One region of the Halobacillus sp. 12SKB genome, then DNA from elsewhere that is predicted to be linked to it. Evidence: a T-box and tRNA genes for the amino acid it is inferred to sense, from the RefSeq annotation. Region 1 holds a T-box; the other holds one or more tRNA genes.
The links. A T-box is a leader RNA that pairs with one kind of tRNA and senses whether it is charged. The one in region 1 lies ahead of tyrS (tyrosine--tRNA ligase), so its partner is inferred to be a tRNA-Tyr.
Positions count from the first base shown of each region.

Region 2: it encodes a tRNA-Tyr, which carries the amino acid that the T-box ahead of tyrS (tyrosine--tRNA ligase) is inferred to sense. The anticodon was not compared.

Region 1 covers NZ_JBRFWR010000001.1:2,188,652-2,198,289, forward strand. The annotation lists gene motP (flagellar motor protein MotP) at 1-319, shown strand, start outside; gene motS (flagellar motor protein MotS) at 309-1,094, shown strand; gene ACQ4XT_RS10545 (acetoin utilization protein AcuC) at 1,139-2,311, opposite strand; gene ACQ4XT_RS10550 (acetoin utilization AcuB family protein) at 2,308-2,955, opposite strand; gene ACQ4XT_RS10555 (GNAT family N-acetyltransferase) at 2,960-3,604, opposite strand; gene ACQ4XT_RS10560 (transglycosylase domain-containing protein) at 3,734-6,904, opposite strand; T-box leader at 7,025-7,232, shown strand; gene tyrS (tyrosine--tRNA ligase) at 7,323-8,591, shown strand; gene rpsD (30S ribosomal protein S4) at 8,761-9,363, opposite strand.
Region 2 covers NZ_JBRFWR010000001.1:899,546-909,183, reverse strand. The annotation lists rRNA gene ACQ4XT_RS04505 (16S ribosomal RNA) at 1-664, shown strand, start outside; rRNA gene ACQ4XT_RS04500 (23S ribosomal RNA) at 1,077-3,992, shown strand; rRNA gene rrf (5S ribosomal RNA) at 4,083-4,196, shown strand; tRNA gene ACQ4XT_RS04490 (tRNA-Asn) at 4,240-4,314, shown strand; tRNA gene ACQ4XT_RS04485 (tRNA-Thr) at 4,318-4,389, shown strand; tRNA gene ACQ4XT_RS04480 (tRNA-Glu) at 4,411-4,485, shown strand; tRNA gene ACQ4XT_RS04475 (tRNA-Val) at 4,492-4,567, shown strand; tRNA gene ACQ4XT_RS04470 (tRNA-Thr) at 4,580-4,655, shown strand; tRNA gene ACQ4XT_RS04465 (tRNA-Tyr) at 4,672-4,757, shown strand; tRNA gene ACQ4XT_RS04460 (tRNA-Gln) at 4,866-4,940, shown strand; tRNA gene ACQ4XT_RS04455 (tRNA-Lys) at 5,126-5,198, shown strand; tRNA gene ACQ4XT_RS04450 (tRNA-Gly) at 5,215-5,289, shown strand; tRNA gene ACQ4XT_RS04445 (tRNA-Ala) at 5,293-5,365, shown strand; gene rocF (arginase) at 5,668-6,570, shown strand; gene ACQ4XT_RS04435 (aspartyl-phosphate phosphatase Spo0E family protein) at 6,582-6,776, opposite strand; gene sigW (RNA polymerase sigma factor SigW) at 6,938-7,501, shown strand; gene ACQ4XT_RS04425 (zf-HC2 domain-containing protein) at 7,517-8,173, shown strand; gene cdaA (diadenylate cyclase CdaA) at 8,355-9,167, shown strand; gene ACQ4XT_RS04415 (CdaR family protein) at 9,160-9,638, shown strand, end outside.

The sequences.
Region 1 (9,638 bases):
GGTTCTTATGCTGCAAAGCTTATCCAACCCTGCAACCCTCGGCCCTCAAATGGCTGTAGCTTTGCTCACTACGTTTTACGGTACATTGCTTGCCAACTTAGTCTTTATTCCAATGGCTGGGAAGCTTGAAAACAAAACTTATGAAGAAATTTTTATTAAACAAGTCATTATTGAAGGTGTCATAGGTGTTCAGTCTGGACAGAACCCTAAAATCTTAGAAGAGAAACTAGGCGCTTTTTTATCTGAAAGTGATAAGAAAGCAGAAGAAAAGGAACAAATAGAGGAAGATACATTAGGAGCTACGGCTAATGAATCTTAAGCGAAGAAAGGATACTAAGAAAGGCGCACCTAAATGGATGACTACATATGCGGATATGATCACATTGGTGCTCGTGTTTTTTATTCTTTTATTCTCTATGTCTCAAATTAACCTGGTGAAGTTTGAAGCCATCGCAGAGTCTTTTCGTAATCGGATGATTTTTGATTTTTACCCATCGGCTATTGAGAATGACTATCCTACAGAACAAACGAAGATTCAAGAGAGTGGGGAAAAAAACAATGAGTTTGAAGACCCCATAGAAAACCCGGACCATGTGGCATCTAATGAGGCTGAAGAGAAGGAAGATCTCGAAGAATTAAAAAAAGAAGTCGATGAATACTTAAAAGAAAACGAACTCAGTGACATCATTGCTGCCACTCAAACAGAGCGTGGTGTCGTATTGGTATTAGAAGAACAATTGCTGTTTGAAACGAGCCGCGCTGAAATTTTGGATGGGGCAAAGCCTTTTTTGGCGAAAGTCGGGACACTCCTTACGAATATTCCTAATTTCGTTAAAGTAGAAGGTCATACCGATAACCGGCAGATCAACACCTATCGGTATCCTTCTAACTGGGAGTTATCCGGAGCTAGAGCAAGCAGCGTCATCCGGTATATCATTCAAAATACGGATGGGTTAGATCCCAAACGTTTTACTGCTGTGGCTTATGGAGAAACAAGGCCGGTAGCACCGAATGATTCAGAAGAGAATTGGAGTAAAAACCGGAGAGTGGAAATCGTCATTCTTGATCCTGATTATGAAAGCTCCTCTACTTAATAAACGGAAAGCCACTACTGAAAGAGTAGTGGCTTTTTTCGTTATTACATAGAATTAAACTTTTTTTGATTATGGATTAATTGTAAGGCTTTGGCTAACACTTTTTTGTTCTTTTCCGTTATTTCTTCTCGGCGGGGAATAGGCTTGAAAGCACCTGGCGGATCATGCCATGTTTCCATCAAGTTTACTGGAGCTTCCTTTTGCCATTTTTGCACCCATTCCACTGGTAAGGAACCTTGGAAAGGGGTTTGGTCATTCATCACCTTCCAAATTTGTGCCCACGCACGTGGAACCACTCTCCAGATATCATATCCGCCCCCTCCGAGAGCAATCCATTTCCCTTCACAGTATTCGTGAGCGAGTTCATGTGCCAATTTGGGAATGGCTTCGTAAATTTTCATTGTAGAGCATAAATGAGTTAAAGGATCAAAATGGTGGGCATCGGCACCATTTTGAGTGACAATGACATCCGGCTTGAAGAAATTTACAATTTCTCTGAAAGCGGATTCATAAACATTTAAAAAAGATTCATCTTCTGTAAAGGCATCGATCGGTACATTAAAGGAATAACCGTAGCCTTCTTTCAGTCCGCGTTCATTTACGTTTCCAGTGCCGGGAAAGAGGTATCGTCCTGTTTCATGAATGGAAAAAGTGCACACGTTCGGATCATCGTAAAAAGCCCACTGTACACCATCGCCATGGTGCGCATCGGTATCCACATACAGGACTTTAGCATTGTATTTTTCTCTTATATATTTAATTCCTACGGCACCATCATTATAGATGCAAAATCCAGAGGCTTTGCGTTCAAAACCGTGGTGTAAGCCACCACCAAGATTCAATGCGTGTTTCACGTTTCCTTCCATGACTGCATCGATTGCCGATAATGTACTCCCGACGAGTAGCTGAGACGCTTTATGCATGCCCTTAAAGATTGGAGTATCCTCGGTGCCTATCCCATATTCCATACCCTCATCTTCTGTCAATAACCCTTGCCCAGCCTTCTTGACAGCTTCAATATACTTTTTACTATGCGCGAGCGACAACTCTTCTTCTGTAGCCAGACGCGGAGCAATAATGTCTTTGTCAGTTAACGCACCTGCAGCTTCTAACAATTCTTTTGTCATCACTACACGCATTTGATTGAAAGGGTGATCGTCACGGAAACGGTATGTCGTAAATTCTTCGGAATAGACGAAACCAGCATGACACGTCATGTTGGAATCCCTGGCATTTGAGGCCACAGAACTTCGTAGCCTTCAGATTTTAAATCCTCGATCGTAGGCAAGGGGTTCATTGTTTGGATTCTTACAACAATGATTTTGTATTTAGGGTCAGGTTTATAAGGATAGATCAGCACAGAGCTGATATTTACTTTTCTTTTCCCGAATACTTGAGTGACCTGAGGGAGTATTCCTGGTTTGTTAATCACTTTCACTTCAATTTGGGAACTTTGGACGTGTGTACCCGTTAGTTGAATGAGCGTGTACAACATATCTTTTTCAGTAATAATTCCGACCAGCTTTTCATCTCGAGTCACGGGTACACAGGCAATTTCCTGCTCATAAAAGATCGAAGCCACTTCTTCTACAAAATCCAGTGGGTGGACCGTCGTCACTGGTGAGGTCATGATGGAACGAATCGGATTCTTCAGCTCATCATGATCGGTTTCTTTTTCAAAGATTGATGGACTGGCATCTCTGACATCGCGATCTGAGACGATTCCAATGACTTCATTTTCTTCATTGATAATCGGGATATGGCGAATGTGATGTTCATGAAGGAGTTTCAGTGCTTTTTCAATGGTTTCTTCAGGGGAAAGTGTAATCACTTTCTCTTTCATGATTTCTTCCACTAACATATAACTACCTCCTCATTCGGTATTGGTGTCTTGTTAAGAACCTTAATTTATCAAATTGTTCAACAGAAGCTTCGGGAACATGACGTCCTATTTTCACCATCAAGCAGTTTGCAGGGTGGGATATAATTTCCGGATCATCGGTCGGGGAGGGGGTCAGTCCTCCTGCTGCCATCATTTTTTCCATGACTTTTCGATAATCCCAAATGTTCAGTCCCGTTCCTTTAAGATCCCAGTGCCAATAATATTCGGTAGAAATAATGATGTAATTTTCCATATACTCATCCATCATAGAGACTTTTAATAGACGTGAGCCAATACGATAGCCGCGGAATTTTGGAATGACTTCTATAGCTCCAAGCTCTATGAGGTCTTCCATATTTCCTTCTGACCAACGTTCCAGAGGGTCTGGATGGAGATAAGTTACATACCCGATAATTTCTTCATTATGCCTTGCAATAATAATGCGTCCTTCTTCAAAGTCTGCAATTCCTTTAATCGCTTCGAATTGTTTTTCTGGGGGACGGAAGGCTGTCAAACCTTCGTTGAATGTGTATTTCTCAAGATCTTCGGAGGGCAATGGACCTTCTACGATGACAGGTCCATGTTCTGTGTCAAATGCCTCGTAATTATACATTTTTTCATGATTCATTCAGCCACCACCTGTCATAGATTAATAGATTTTTTTACTAATTTCCTCCATTATACATGAAACCCTGGTTGTTTTTCATGATGAATAAAAAATCCGACCGGCAAGCCGATCGGATTTTTTATTCATTGTTTAATTTTCCTGAGCGTCTGATCCAGAATCATTTCCTCCTGAACCATCGCCAGCTCCTTCTCCAGAGCCGGAGTCGGAACCGGAACCAGAACCATCTCCTCCAGTTCCACCTTCAGATCCATCTCCTCCAGAGTCCTCTCCGGAGTCATTGCCTTCGGATCCACTGTCACCAGAATCATTGTTTCCTGATCCGTCACCACCGTTGGACTCTCCACCATCTGAATTTCCTTCACCATCTCCAGAATCGTTTCCGTTTGAACCGCTGGAGTTATCGTCCCCCTCATTGGAAGATCCGTTATTGGAAGAGTCATTCCCTGAGTTGGAATTTTCTCCAGAATTGTTACCTCCAGAATTGTTAGAAGAGGTATCTTCATCATCTGACGGTTCTGGTGCGCCAGGGTTCCCTACGGTCGTCGTCCCGGATAATCCTGAAGATTGACCGAAGTAATCCACAGCTCTTACAGCATAAATCCCGCTTTCTCCTGAGAAGCCGAGTGAGTTGTCTGTCGTATTTCCGACAAACGTGAATGATCCACCTGGAGTAGAAGCGCGATAGATACGGTATCCTACAACATCGCTACTGGAGGATGATGTCCATGAAAGAGCTGATCCACTAGCACTCACAGAACCTGGTGCGGCTGGTGCTTGTCCATCATTATCAATGGAAGAAGCTGTTGACCCGATACTTCCTGTGGAAGGGAGAGCCACATTGGACCATGCACCTGAATTCGGCAAGAGTTCTCTTAATACTTCAGAACTTGTGTATCCATTTTCTTCTAAGAATTCAGGGCTGAGTGTAACCCCGCCACCATCGATAATAAATTCGCCAGGTGTATTTGGACCTGCTACGACCAGTTGGTCTTTGACACGTACAAAATCACCGCTGATTAAACTGTCATCAACTTTTGTTGGTGCATAGTCGGCGTCGTACAGATCGCTCTTGGCAAGACCGACAGAAGAACATAGATCAGATGCCAGCAATCCTGATGTTGCACAATAAGATCGTGTAACTAAGCCGCCCGGGCTTTGGAATCCACTGTCCGGAACCATTAATTCAGGACGAATTTCGGAAACAGCATTAACGACGTCTGCCCATAAGCCCTGCGTACGCTGGTTGTAATTCAAGCGCTGCATGTTTCCTTCAGCGAAACCTGTCCACATCCCAACCGTGACATTAGGGTTTGTCGCTACAAACCAGGAGTCTCGAGTTGATTGTGATGTTCCGGTTTTTCCGGCCCAGTCAACGCCTCGGTTGTACAGCATACCGCGGACCCTGGAGCCTGTGCCATATTCCAATACATCTCGCATGACATCGATGGTTAGGTAAGCAGCCTGTGGGCTGTATACTTCTGTTTCTTCAACTTCATGTTCATAGATGGTTTCTCCATCTTTTGTTTCGATTTTTTCAATCATGTATGCATCTACGAATTTACCCATGTTTCCGAAGGTTGCATAGGCGTTTACGTTGTTTTCTACTGTAATTCCGTACCTGAGCCCACCAAGTGCCATGGACTCATTCGTGTAGTCATCTTTAACTAAGTTCTCTTCCATTCCCATTTTAACCAGATAGTTTTCTACCGGTTTTTGAGATTGAATTTTTTTGTATTGTTTTACTGCAGGCACGTTATATGATTGAGCAAGAGCATAACGGGCAGAAACAAATCCTCTATGGTTTCTCGAGAAGTTACGAACTTCCTTTCCGCTATCGTAGTAGTAAGGAACATCTGCAATCACAGAGCCAGGTTGAGCTGCTCCCAAATCAAAACTCGGTCCATATACAAGAAGCGGCTTCATAGTACTACCGTTCGAACGGCGGGCCTGAGTTGCGTGGTTTAGGTTTTCTTCTTCAAAATCATATCCTCCGATGAAACCGTAGATCTTGCCTGTAGAGTTTTCAACAATCAGGCTTCCCAGTTGTAAAGGCGATTTAACCTTTTCTTCCTGGCCTTCACTGTTCAATACCGTTTCTTGCCCCCATGGCCAATTTCCTTTCGTATAAGAATCTCTCACTTTCTGCATCGCGTCATAAACTTCTTTGTCTAGTGTTGTATGAATCTGGTAACCACCGGAAGAAAGTTCACGCTCTGCCATAGTGTTATATTCCTCACGTAAGGATTCATCTTCATTGAGGTCTTTTTGTGTGTGGCCATTTTGCTTCATCAAGTGATCTTTGATTAACGTTTTTGCTCGTTTGTGGACTTCTTGGTTAATCGCAGGATAAGTCCCTAGCACAGTCGCTTTTGGATCTGTTAACGTTTCTTCATTAATCTGGAACTTCATCGCTTCATCATACTCTGCCTGAGTGATGTACCCAGCCTCGTGCATACGTTCCAGAACTTCGTGCATCCGGTCGATTCCCGCTTCTAAGTTTTCTGGTTCTTTTATCGTTCCGTCATTATAAAAAGGGGTATATCCGAACGGGGATTGAGGTAATCCTGCAATAAAAGCGGATTGTGCCAATGTTAAGTCTTTGGCATCCACACCAAAAATACCCTGGGCGGCTGTTTGTACGCCTGCCACATTTTGACCATTCGCATTTCTGCCAAAAGGTACGATGTTTAAATAGGCTTCCAATATCTGATCTTTGTCAAGGAATCGCTCAATTCTCAATGCCAGCAGCATTTCCTTGGCTTTACGTTCAAATGACACTTCGTTCGTAAGTATTTGGTTTTTAACCAGCTGCTGGGTCAATGTACTTCCACCTGTTTTTACAGAGGAGTTAGTCACTTCTTGAACAACCGCACGGATGACCGCTTTTGGAACCACACCTTTGTGTTCCCCGAAATATTCATCCTCTGTCGCAATGACAGCATTTCTCAAATCTTCACTGACCTGATCCAGTTGGACCTCCTCACGGTAGAGGTCTGACCTGACGTCACCAATCTCAGTTTTTTCATCATTGAAAAACATGGTCGAGGTCTCTGAATAGTTATAAATCGTTTCTTTCATTTGTTCTTCACTTCTGACCTCTTCATCTTTCACAAGAGAAGCGAAATAGCCGGCGCCTACACCACCTGCGAAGAATAACCCGATAACACCGATGATGATAAAAAATAAGATGACGTTCCATACGACATCATAGGTGATCCGGCCATTTTTCTGGATGGTGCCACTCTGCCATAAAGAGCGTATATCCAGCTTCTTTCGCCCGTTTTCCGGTTTATTAGACATGATAATACCTCCTAAAAAATCCACCAATATTATAACACACCCAGGGGAGATAGGATATAATTCTACCCCTGGTTTATTGCTTTTTGGATTGTGTTGTGATAAATATATACGTAGATGAATATATGTGCGTTGAAGGACTGGAGTAAAAAACAATTCCCTGTCTCAGAGAACCGGCGGCGGGTGAGAGCCGGTACACAATTGTTTTTGAATTACGACCTGGAGCATTCTTCTGGTATGAATCAGAAGACGGTGAAATGCCGTTATCGATCGGAGTGGCACATGATATGTATGTGCAACAAGGGTGGTACCGCGAGACCTCGTCCCTTTATACAAGGGGATGAGGTCTTTTTTGTTTTCAGAAAATTCATCTCTTAGGCCTTAGCACAAGTCTACTTATAACAGATTGAGGAGTGATCCAATGGATATTTTGAAGGATTTGCAACAACGTGGTTTGATCAACCAGATGACAGACGAAGAAGGATTGAAAAAGCACCTTGAAACAGAACAGGTAACGCTATACTGTGGCTTTGATCCGACAGCGGATAGTCTGCATATTGGACATTTGCTTCCAGTTCTCATGTTGAAAAGGTTCCAACAAGCAGGACATCGTCCGATTGCCCTTGTTGGCGGCGGTACTGGAATGATCGGGGACCCGAGTGGCCGCTCAAGTGAAAGGCAGCTGAACAGTGCAGAGGTCGTTCAAGGGTACAGTGAGAGCATCAAAGAACAATTAGCGAGAATCCTTAATTTCGATGAAGGTGAAAATGCAGCGGTTGCGCGAAATAACCATGAGTGGTTATCTCAAATGACCATCATTGATTTCCTTCGGGATACTGGTAAACACTTTGGGATCAACTATATGTTGGCGAAAGATTCTGTAGAGTCCCGCATTGAGCAGGGAATCAGCTATACAGAATTCTCTTACATGATCCTGCAGTCTCTTGACTTCCAACAGTTGTATCAAAAAGAAAATTGCACGCTTCAAATCGGTGGAAGCGATCAGTGGGGGAACATTACAGCTGGTCTTGAACTGCTGAGACGATCTGCCGCAGGAGAAGAAGAAGTGGAAGTCTATGGTTTGACTGTTCCATTGATTACAAAAGCCGATGGATCAAAATTCGGGAAGACAGCTGGTGGGGCGATCTGGCTTGATCCTGAGAAAACGTCCCCTTACGAATTCTATCAGTTCTGGATCAACGCAGATGATCGCGATGTCATCCGCTTCCTGAAGTATTTCACATTCCTGGACTTAGAGGAAATTTCTGAACTTGAAAAAGAAGTAGAAGCTCAACCGGAAAAACGTGTGGCTCAACGTCGTCTAGCTGAAGAAATGACCAAGCTCGTTCATGATGAGGAAGCCTTGAAACAGGCGGAGCGCATTTCTGCTGCTTTATTTAGTGGAGATATCAAGGCTTTATCAGGCGCAGAAATTGAACAGGGATTTAAAGATGTTCCAACTTACAACTCCGACGAAAAAGAACCGCAGCTGCTGGATCTGCTTGTGAACGCAGGCATTTCCTCTTCGAAGCGTCAGGCGCGGGAGGATATCGGCAATGGTGCTGTTTATATTAACGGAGAACGTAATCAGGATCTCAAACATACGATCAGTGAGGAAGATCGTATTGAGGATCGCTTTACGATTATCCGTCGCGGGAAGAAAAAGTACTTCTTGATTAAATTCCAATAACAAAATAAAGAGGCAGGTCGTGGAGGCCTGCCTCTTTTTTATGAACAATTATAGAGAAAAGAAAGGAGAGTACTTTCTTTTCTCTATAATAATTAAGACATAAAAAAGCACCTTTGGAATGTAAATGACATTCCAAAGGTGCTTTGTCGTCATTCTGCAAAAGCAGAAATTAACGAGAGTAGAATTCAACGATAAGAGCTTCGTTGATTTCAGAAGGAAGCTCAGAACGCTCAGGGAAACGAGTGTACGTTCCTTCACGCTTGTCTTCGTCGAAAGTAAGATATTCTGGTACGAAGTTATTTACTTCGATCGCTTCTTCTACGACGTTAAGCTTTTGAGATTTTTCGCGAAGGCTGATCACTTGACCAGGAGCTACGCGGTAAGATGGGATATCAACGCGACCGCCATCTACAGTAACGTGACCGTGAGTAACTAGCTGACGAGCTTGGTTGCGCGTACGAGCTAGACCTAAACGGTAAACGAGGTTATCCAAACGGGATTCAAGAAGCAACATGAAGTTTTCACCGTGGATCCCTTTCATGTTACCCGCTTCTTCAAACAAGCGACGGAATTGACGCTCAGTCAAACCGTACATGAAACGAAGCTTCTGCTTCTCTTGTAGTTGAAGACCGAATTCGGATAGTTTTTTACGTTGGTTTGGACCGTGTTGTCCAGGAGCGTAAGGGCGCTTTTCAAGCTCCTTACCAGTTCCGCTTAAAGAAATACCATAACGACGTGATTTTTTCCAGGTTGGACCTGTATAACGTGCCATAGGAATTTCCTCCTTTTTATTTTATTTTGCATAAAATAAAAACAGTGTGTCCCTTCGGTCATTGCTCATTATGTTTTCATGCACCTTCGCCCCAGCAGCAGAGAGTTACGCGATGCACCTCAAAGCGAGGAACAAAATGATGACAATGGTGGTTCACATAGGCTGCCATTTATTTTACACAACGAATATTGTAATCTTATTAGAGATGGAAGTCAAGGGGTTTGGTTTGAAAAATAAAGATAAGTAGGGATGAAAGGAAAATTGAAAACAGGATC
Region 2 (9,638 bases), 1.3 Mb from region 1:
CCGCCTGGGGAGTACGGCCGCAAGGCTGAAACTCAAAGGAATTGACGGGGGCCCGCACAAGCGGTGGAGCATGTGGTTTAATTCGAAGCAACGCGAAGAACCTTACCAGGTCTTGACATCCTTGGACAATCCTAGAGATAGGACTTTCCCTTCGGGGACCAAGTGACAGGTGGTGCATGGTTGTCGTCAGCTCGTGTCGTGAGATGTTGGGTTAAGTCCCGCAACGAGCGCAACCCCTAATCTTAGTTGCCAGCATTCAGTTGGGCACTCTAAGGTGACTGCCGGTGACAAACCGGAGGAAGGCGGGGATGACGTCAAATCATCATGCCCCTTATGACCTGGGCTACACACGTGCTACAATGGATGGTACAAAGGGCAGCGAAGCCGCGAGGTGTAGCAAATCCCATAAAACCATTCTCAGTTCGGATTGCAGGCTGCAACTCGCCTGCATGAAGCCGGAATCGCTAGTAATCGCGGATCAGCATGCCGCGGTGAATACGTTCCCGGGCCTTGTACACACCGCCCGTCACACCACGAGAGTTGGCAACACCCGAAGTCGGTGAGGTAACCTTTTTGGAGCCAGCCGCCGAAGGTGGGGCCAATGATTGGGGTGAAGTCGTAACAAGGTAGCCGTATCGGAAGGTGCGGCTGGATCACCTCCTTTCTAAGGATATTACGGAAACGTACTGTGTTGGTTGTTCAGTTTTGAGAGATCAAACTATGAATATATGATCTTCCTTCAATTGGGGGGGGGGGGGGCGGAGGGGGGGAGAGGGCGCCCCGGAAAAGGGGGGGGGGGGGGGTGCAAACCCCCACACGCCCACCAAAAAAAAAAGGGGCCTGGCCCGGGGGGGGGGGGCCCCCCTTTGACGGAAGGGGGGCGGGGGTTCGACCCCGCTAGGCTCCACCATTTAAATGTTACACCTAAACACAAGAATCTATTTTGTGTTTTATATTCAACCCTGAATAAGGGCGTGAACCTTGAAAACTGGATAAGGAATCATTGTTTCATCTAACGATGAGGCAAATGATGACAAGACATCTAATTGAAATTGTAAACGTCTTTTCACGAAGATAGTTAAGTGAATAAGGGCGCACGGTGGATGCCTTGGTACTAGGAGCCGATGAAGGACGGGACTAACACCGATATGCTCCGGCGAGCCGTAAGTAGGCTTTGACCCGGAGATTTCCGAATGGGGAAACCCACTGTTCGTAATGGAACAGTATCCTATACTGAATACATAGGTATAGGCAGGCACACCCGGGGAACTGAAACATCTAAGTACCCGGAGGAAGAGAAAGCAAACGCGATTTCCCAAGTAGCGGCGAGCGAAACGGAATCAGCCCAAACCAGAAAGCTTGCTTTCTGGGGTTGTAGGACACTCCATTGGAGTTACCAAAGAGGAAGATAGGCGAATCGATCTGGAAAGGTCAGCCAGAGCAGGTAACAGCCCTGTAGTCGAAATCTTTCTCTCTCCGGAGTGGATCCTGAGTACGGCGGAACACGAGGAATTCCGTCGGAATCCGGGAGGACCATCTCCCAAGGCTAAATACTCCCTAGTGACCGATAGTGAACCAGTACCGTGAGGGAAAGGTGAAAAGCACCCCGGAAGGGGAGTGAAAGAGAACCTGAAACCGTGTGCCTACAAGTAGTCGGAGCCCGTTAATGGGTGACGGCGTGCCTTTTGTAGAATGAACCGGCGAGTTACGACCGTATGCGAGGTTAAGCAGCAGAAGCGGAGCCGCAGCGAAAGCGAGTCTGAATAGGGCGAGTGAGTATGCGGTCGTAGACCCGAAACCGTGTGATCTACCCATGTCCAGGGTGAAGGTCAGGTAACACTGACTGGAGGCCCGAACCCACGCAAGTTGAAAATTGCGGGGATGAGGTGTGGGTAGGGGTGAAATGCCAATCGAACACGGAGATAGCTGGTTCTCTCCGAAATAGCTTTAGGGCTAGCCTCAGAATAGAAAGTCATGGAGGTAGAGCACTGATTGGACGAGGGGCCCCTATCGGGTTACCGAATTCAGTCAAACTCCGAATGCCATAGACTTTGTTCTGGGAGTCAGACCGTGGGTGATAAGGTTCATGGTCGAGAGGGAAACAGCCCAGACCGCCAGCTAAGGTCCCAAAGTGTGTGTTAAGTGGAAAAGGATGTGGAGTTGCTTAGACAACCAGGATGTTGGCTTAGAAGCAGCCATCATTCAAAGAGTGCGTAATAGCTCACTGGTCGAGTGACTCTGCGCCGAAAATGTACCGGGGCTAAACACACCACCGAAGCTGCGGATTGATCTTATGATCAGTGGTAGGAGAGCGTTCTAAGGGCCGTGAAGTCAGACCGTAAGGACTGGTGGAGCGCTTAGAAGTGAGAATGCCGGTATGAGTAGCGAAAAAAGAGTGAGAATCTCTTTCACCGAATGCCTAAGGTTTCCTGAGGAAGGCTCGTCCTCTCAGGGTTAGTCGGGACCTAAGCCGAGGCCGAAAGGCGTAGGCGATGGACAACAGGTTGATATTCCTGTACCACCTCCTTTCCGTTTGAACGACGGGGGGACGCAGGAGGATAAGGAGAGCGCGCCACTGGATGTGCGCGTCCAAGCAGTGAGACGGTCGGATAGGCAAATCCGTCCGGCAACGTCAAGCTGTGATGGGGAGGGAAATAAAGTACCGAAGCTCCTGAGTTCACACTGCCAAGAAAATCCTCTAGTGAGGAAAGAGGTGCCCGTACCGCAAACCGACACAGGTAGGCGAGGAGAGGATCCTAAGGTGAGCGGGAGAACTCTCGTTAAGGAACTCGGCAAAATGACCCCGTAACTTCGGGAGAAGGGGTGCTCCTCTGCCGAGGAGCCGCAGTGAAAAGGCCCAAGCGACTGTTTACCAAAAACACAGGTCTCTGCGAAGCCGTAAGGCGAAGTATAGGGGCTGACACCTGCCCGGTGCTGGAAGGTTAAGGGGATGCGTTAGCTTATGCGAAGCGTTGAACCGAAGCCCCAGTAAACGGCGGCCGTAACTATAACGGTCCTAAGGTAGCGAAATTCCTTGTCGGGTAAGTTCCGACCCGCACGAAAGGTGCAACGACTTGGGCACTGTCTCAACGAGAGACCCGGTGAAATTATACTATGTGTGAAGATGCACATTACCCGCGACAGGACGGAAAGACCCCGTGGAGCTTTACTGTAGCCTGATATTGAATGTTGGTATAGCTTGTACAGGATAGGTAGGAGCCTTGGAAGCCGGAGCGCTAGCTTCGGTGGAGGCGCTGGTGGGATACTACCCTGGCTGTACGGACATTCTAACCCAGGACCGTGATCCGGTCCGGAGACAGTGTCAGGTGGGCAGTTTGACTGGGGCGGTCGCCTCCCAAAAGGTAACGGAGGCGCCCAAAGGTTCCCTCAGAATGGTTGGAAATCATTCGCAGAGTGTAAAGGCACAAGGGAGCTTGACTGCGAGACCTACAAGTCGAGCAGGGACGAAAGTCGGGCTTAGTGATCCGGCGGTTCCGCATGGAAGGGCCGTCGCTCAACGGATAAAAGCTACCCCGGGGATAACAGGCTTATCTCCCCCAAGAGTCCACATCGACGGGGAGGTTTGGCACCTCGATGTCGGCTCATCGCATCCTGGGGCTGTAGTCGGTCCCAAGGGTTGGGCTGTTCGCCCATTAAAGCGGTACGCGAGCTGGGTTCAGAACGTCGTGAGACAGTTCGGTCCCTATCCGTCGTGGGCGTTGGAAATTTGAAAGGAGCTGTCCTTAGTACGAGAGGACCGGGATGGACACACCGCTGGTGTACCAGTTGTTCCGCCAGGAGCATCGCTGGGTAGCTACGTGTGGTCGGGATAAGTGCTGAAAGCATCTAAGCATGAAGCCCCCCTTGAGATGAGATTTCCCTTTGCTTTAAGCAAATAAGATCCCTCAGAGACGATGAGGTTGATAGGTCCGAGGTGGAAGCGTGGTGACACGTGGAGCTGACGGATACTAATGGATCGATGACTTATCTATCTGATTAGAATCATTCGTGAATGACAGTTACTTTTCAAACAAGATGTTTCCTTATCCAGTTTTGAGGGTTCACCTCAAACTTTATATTGATGTGGTGGTGAAGGCGAAGAGGTCACACCTGTTCCCATGCCGAACACAGCAGTTAAGCTCTTCAGCGCCGATGGTAGTCGGGTTTACCCCCGTGAGAGTAGGACGCCGCCACATTGATTCTCTTTCCTTATTAATGCTTTTGATGAATGAACATTATTCCAACGTAGCTCAGTGGTAGAGCAATCGGCTGTTAACCGATCGGTCGTAGGTTCGAATCCTACCGTTGGAGCCACTTGCTTCCATAGCTCAGTGGTAGAGCACTTCCATGGTAAGGAAGGGGTCGCCGGTTCAAATCCGGCTGGAAGCTCTGAGAAACTATCAAACACATGGCCCGTTGGTCAAGTGGTTAAGACACCGCCCTTTCACGGCGGTAACACGGGTTCGAATCCCGTACGGGTCACCACTTATTGGAGGATTAGCTCAGCTGGGAGAGCACTTGCCTTACAAGCAAGGGGTCGCAGGTTCGAACCCTGCATCCTCCACCATTAAATTTATAAGCCGGCCTAGCTCAACTGGCAGAGCAACTGATTTGTAATCAGTAGGTTGGGGGTTCAAGTCCTCTGGCCGGCACCACTTATTTAGTCAAAGTGGAGGGATAGCGAAGTTGGCCAAACGCGGCGGACTGTAAATCCGCTCCCATCGGGTTCGTAGGTTCGAGTCCTACTCCCTCCACCATTTTTTCATTGACGATAACGGCTGACATTCATGATCAGCTATTTTTTATGAAAATAAACATATCTTGTATAATGATCTTTAGATGGTCAATACTATTTTTGTAACTGTTGGGCCATAGCCAAGCGGTAAGGCAACGGTTTTTGGTACCGTCATGCGCTGGTTCGAATCCAGCTGGCCCAGCCATTTCTTAAGAAGATGTTATACTGGATGTTATTATATTATGAGCCATTAGCTCAGCTGGTAGAGAAGCCGTAAGCATCATTGGAATTTCTTCATTGTAGGCTTTGCGAGGAGCGTATGCTTCACCGAAAAATCTATCAACGTGACGAGCACACGGCTTATAAAATAACGAGCATTATGTTTCATACGAGCCATTAGCTCAGCTGGTAGAGCATCTGACTTTTAATCAGAGGGTCGAAGGTTCGAATCCTTCATGGCTCATCTTTCAATTTTATATGCGGGAGTAGTTCAGTGGTAGAACACCACCTTGCCAAGGTGGGGGTCGCGGGTTCGAATCCCGTCTCCCGCTCCATACGGGGCCTTAGCTCAGCTGGGAGAGCGCCTGCTTTGCACGCAGGAGGTCAGCGGTTCGATCCCGCTAGGCTCCACTCTTTAAACCTGACATCAATGATTGATGTCAGGTTTTTTATTGTTTCATCCTCTATATCAATCCGGTCTGTTTGTCATATGTAGAGGTTCGACACCCTTATCTAATGAGGGGTTACAAAAAGTTAAATACTTCTCCATATAAACAAACCCATAATATGTAAAATAATTCGAAACCTTGTAAACATGCATGATTACATACGTTTTCATACTGGTTTTCGTATATATATGCACAAACATGTCCAGTTGAGTCATAACGGGAAAAACGGATACAATTATAGTAGAGAAAAAAGGAGGAACTTTGATGAATAAACAGCTTTCAGTTATCGGTGTACCTATGGACCTTGGACAGATGCGTCGAGGCGTGGATATGGGCCCAAGTGCTATTCGTTATGCAGGTATGGTTGAACGTCTAGAGCAATTGAAATATAACATTGAAGATCTAGGGGACATTGAGATTCCTCGCCCAAAACATAATACAGATGAAAAACAGGATAATTTACGTAACTTGAATGAAATTGCCGAAGGAAGCCGTCGTCTGGCAAAAGCGGTAGATGAAGTCGTAGAAAATAAACGTTTCCCACTTGTACTTGGGGGAGACCATAGTATAGCTATGGGGACTCTTGCAGGAGTTGCGAAACATTATGAAAACCTTGGTGTCATCTGGTATGATGCTCACGGCGATTTAAACACAGGTGACAGCTCGCCTTCTGGTAACATTCATGGGATGCCATTAGCTGTAAGCTTAGGGATCGGTCATGAAAAATTGACGAGTATCCATGATTATGAACCGAAGATTAAACCAGAAAATATAGTGATTATCGGAGCTCGTTCTCTTGATGAAGGAGAAAGAGTGCTTATTGAAGAGAAGGGCATAAAAGTCTATACGATGCATGAAGTTGATCGTATGGGGATGACGCAAGTGATGGAAGAGACAGTGGATTATTTGAAAGATCGTACCGATGGGGTTCATTTAAGCCTGGACCTTGATGGACTGGATCCTAATGAAGCTCCTGGCGTGGGGACACCGGTAATGGGTGGATTAAGCTACCGTGAGAGTCACCTGGCTATGGAAATGCTTCATCAGTCAGGGATGATCACATCCGCGGAATTCGTAGAAGTAAATCCGATTCTCGATGAAAAAAATAAAACCGCTAGCGTAGCGGTAGGTTTAATGGGTTCTCTATTTGGTGAGAGCTTGAAATAAATAAACGATCCCTAGCAGTAACCCGCTTTTTGCAAGGTGGGTTGCTGTTTTTTATAGGTTGCTTCATCGTATTCATTTAACAGGTGATCTAATTTCACACTCACTTGTACGACTTCCGGCGAGCTCAACTTATGGAGGCTGGCTAAGCGAATCATTTCCATACGACAAGCTTCGATTTCTTTCTTCAAAGCGGACACTCGCTGCATATTAAATTTCCTCCTAAGAAATTTTTTACATTTACAGCTTTATAACCGATACTAAAAAAAGTTAAACTTATATTAGCTAAAAAAATATAAAATTTATGAAACTTTGTGGCGAGGTCATCCGTAAAGGTTAACGACCGCACGTATAGCGGAGGTATTAGAAGATGGAAACCATGATTAAGCAAAAAATAAAAGAAGTGAAGAAGGGCAATCAATCCGCTTTCGAAGACATTGTTTCTTTTTATCAGAATAAAGTTTTTCATATTTGTCTGCGAATGGTTGGGAACTCGTATGAAGCTGAAGACCTGGCCCAGGAAGCCTTTATCAGAGCCTACACGAATCTTCATACGTTTGATGAGAAACGGAAATTCTCTACTTGGTTGTACAGAATAGCAACGAATCTGTCGATTGACCGGATCCGTAAAAAAAAGCCGGACTATCATCTGGATGCAGAAGTGAAGGGGACGGAAGGGTTAGACATGTATTCGCAATTAGCTGCTGACCAGGCTCTACCTGAAGAAGAAGTGGAAAGCCTTGAATTACAGTCTTATATCCACAAAGAAATATTAGCGCTTCCTCCTAAATATCGCAGTGTCATTGTACTTCGTTATTTAGATGAGCTTGCTCTTCAAGAAATTGCGGAGGTGCTGGATATTCCAGTGGGAACGGTTAAGACAAGGGTCCATCGAGGTAGAGAGGCTTTACGTAAGAGGCTTCGACATGTGTGAAGGAGTTGAGAGGGAATGAATTGCAAGAGAGAAGCCATTGAACTTATGCACAAGTATCTGGATGGTGAATTAAATAAAGAAGAAGAGAGACGACTGAGAGATCATTTACAAAGCTGCCAAAGCTGCCAGCATCACTTTCATGAGTTAAAGAGAACGACCACTCTGATCAAGAACACCACACCTGTTTCTGCGCCGCCTCGTTTTACTGCGAATGTGATGGCGAATTTGCCGAAAGAGAAGAAACGGAAGAACTATATTCGTAAGTTCCAGAGGCACCCTTTGCTTACAGCTGCTGCCGTCTTCTTTATACTCATGTTCGGTGGTATTTTTACCGAATGGAACCAGGACCAGCAAGTAACAGTATCGAAGCAGGAGAACCTGGAAATACGTGATCATACCGTCATTGTACCGGAAGGGGTTACGGTTGAAGGGGATTTAGTCGTCAGAAACGGAGACTTGAGGATTGATGGAAAAGTCGATGGGGACATTACCCTGATCAATGGGGACATTCTTAATGACCCATCCGGACAGGGAGGAAAAAATGATGAGCTTGACCGGAACAATCTCAGGGCCTATTCAGGGGAATTGACCGAAGTGAACCAGGTTTACGAATGGGTCTGGTATCATACGAAGGAAACTTTCAAGGCAATTTTCTCATTTGAGTCGGATTAAATAAAGCAAGGAGGCCAACGCTTCCTTGCTTTATTTTATTGAATGAAATAACCCAGATGGTCCAGAACCCTATAGGTCTGTCGTCAGGACGGTATGTTCTCCATATATACGGGAAAGGTTATGTGATATAATGGTAAATGTGAATTTTTAAGTTTTATTATATCTAAAAGGAAGTGTAGGCATGCTTGATGGGGGATTGGATGTTTTAGATTATTTTTTGATTACCGTGGATATCGCCCTTGTCTGGTTTGTTGTATATAAATTAATCATGCTGATCCAGGGAACGAAGGCCGTTCAGCTATTAAAAGGTATTTTCGTTATTCTGGGTATATGGTTGTTGAGTAATTTATTTGGACTGACCACATTAAGGTGGCTGATGTCACAAGCGATTACGTGGGGTTTCCTCGCGATCATCATTTTGTTCCAGCCTGAACTCAGAAGAGCTTTAGAACAACTGGGACGGGGAAGTTTCTTCAGCAGGAATACGTCAGAAGAAGAAGACACCGAGAAAACCTTACAGGCCATCATTAAATCCTGTAACTATATGGCCAAACGCCGAATCGGTGCATTGATTACGATTGAACGTGATACAGGTATGGGGGATTACGTAGAAACAGGCATCCGTGTAGGCGGTCATTTGTCGAGCGAATTGCTTACGAATATTTTCATACCGAACACGCCTCTTCATGATGGCGCGGTCATACTTAAAAATGATGAAATTGTCGCTGCTGCCTGTTATCTCCCACTTTCAGAGAGTCCTTTTATTTCGAAGGAACTTGGGACGAGGCACAGAGCGGCTATGGGAATCAGTGAGGTGACAGATGCTTTAACGATCGTCGTTTCTGAAGAGACAGGAGCTATTTCCTGTACGAAGAACGGGGAATTGCATCGCGACCTTGATCAAGTGAAACTGGAAGAGATTTTACGTACAGAATTGGATTACTCCGCCCCTGCGGTGAAAAGTTGGAACTGGAGGGGGAAGAAGAATGGATAATTGGTTCAAAAGTGTATGGTTTATAAGAATTATATCCCTTATGCTTGCTGGTCTTCTTTGGGTGACGGTGAATGTGGATAACAATATGGACTCTGACTCTTTGTTCTTCAACCAATCATCCTCTGACATGGAAGTGATGGAAAACATTCCGTTGGAAATCAGGTTTGATAGTGAAGAATATGTGGTCAGTGGAATCCCTCAAGAAGTCTCTGTTTCTGTAGAGGGGCCGACCTCTGCTGTTGCTCCTGTTTCCAGACAGAAGAATTTTACGGTTTTTGTAGATTTGAATGGGCTTGGTCCGGGTACACATGAGGTGTCCTTACAGCACTCAGGGATATCCAACCAGCTTGCAGTCACACTTGATCCAAAAATCATTGAAGTGACGATTGAGGAAAAAATAACCGAAGATTATGAAGTGAACATTGATTATATCAACCAAGGAAATCTGGATAGTGCGCTTGAGCTTGGTGA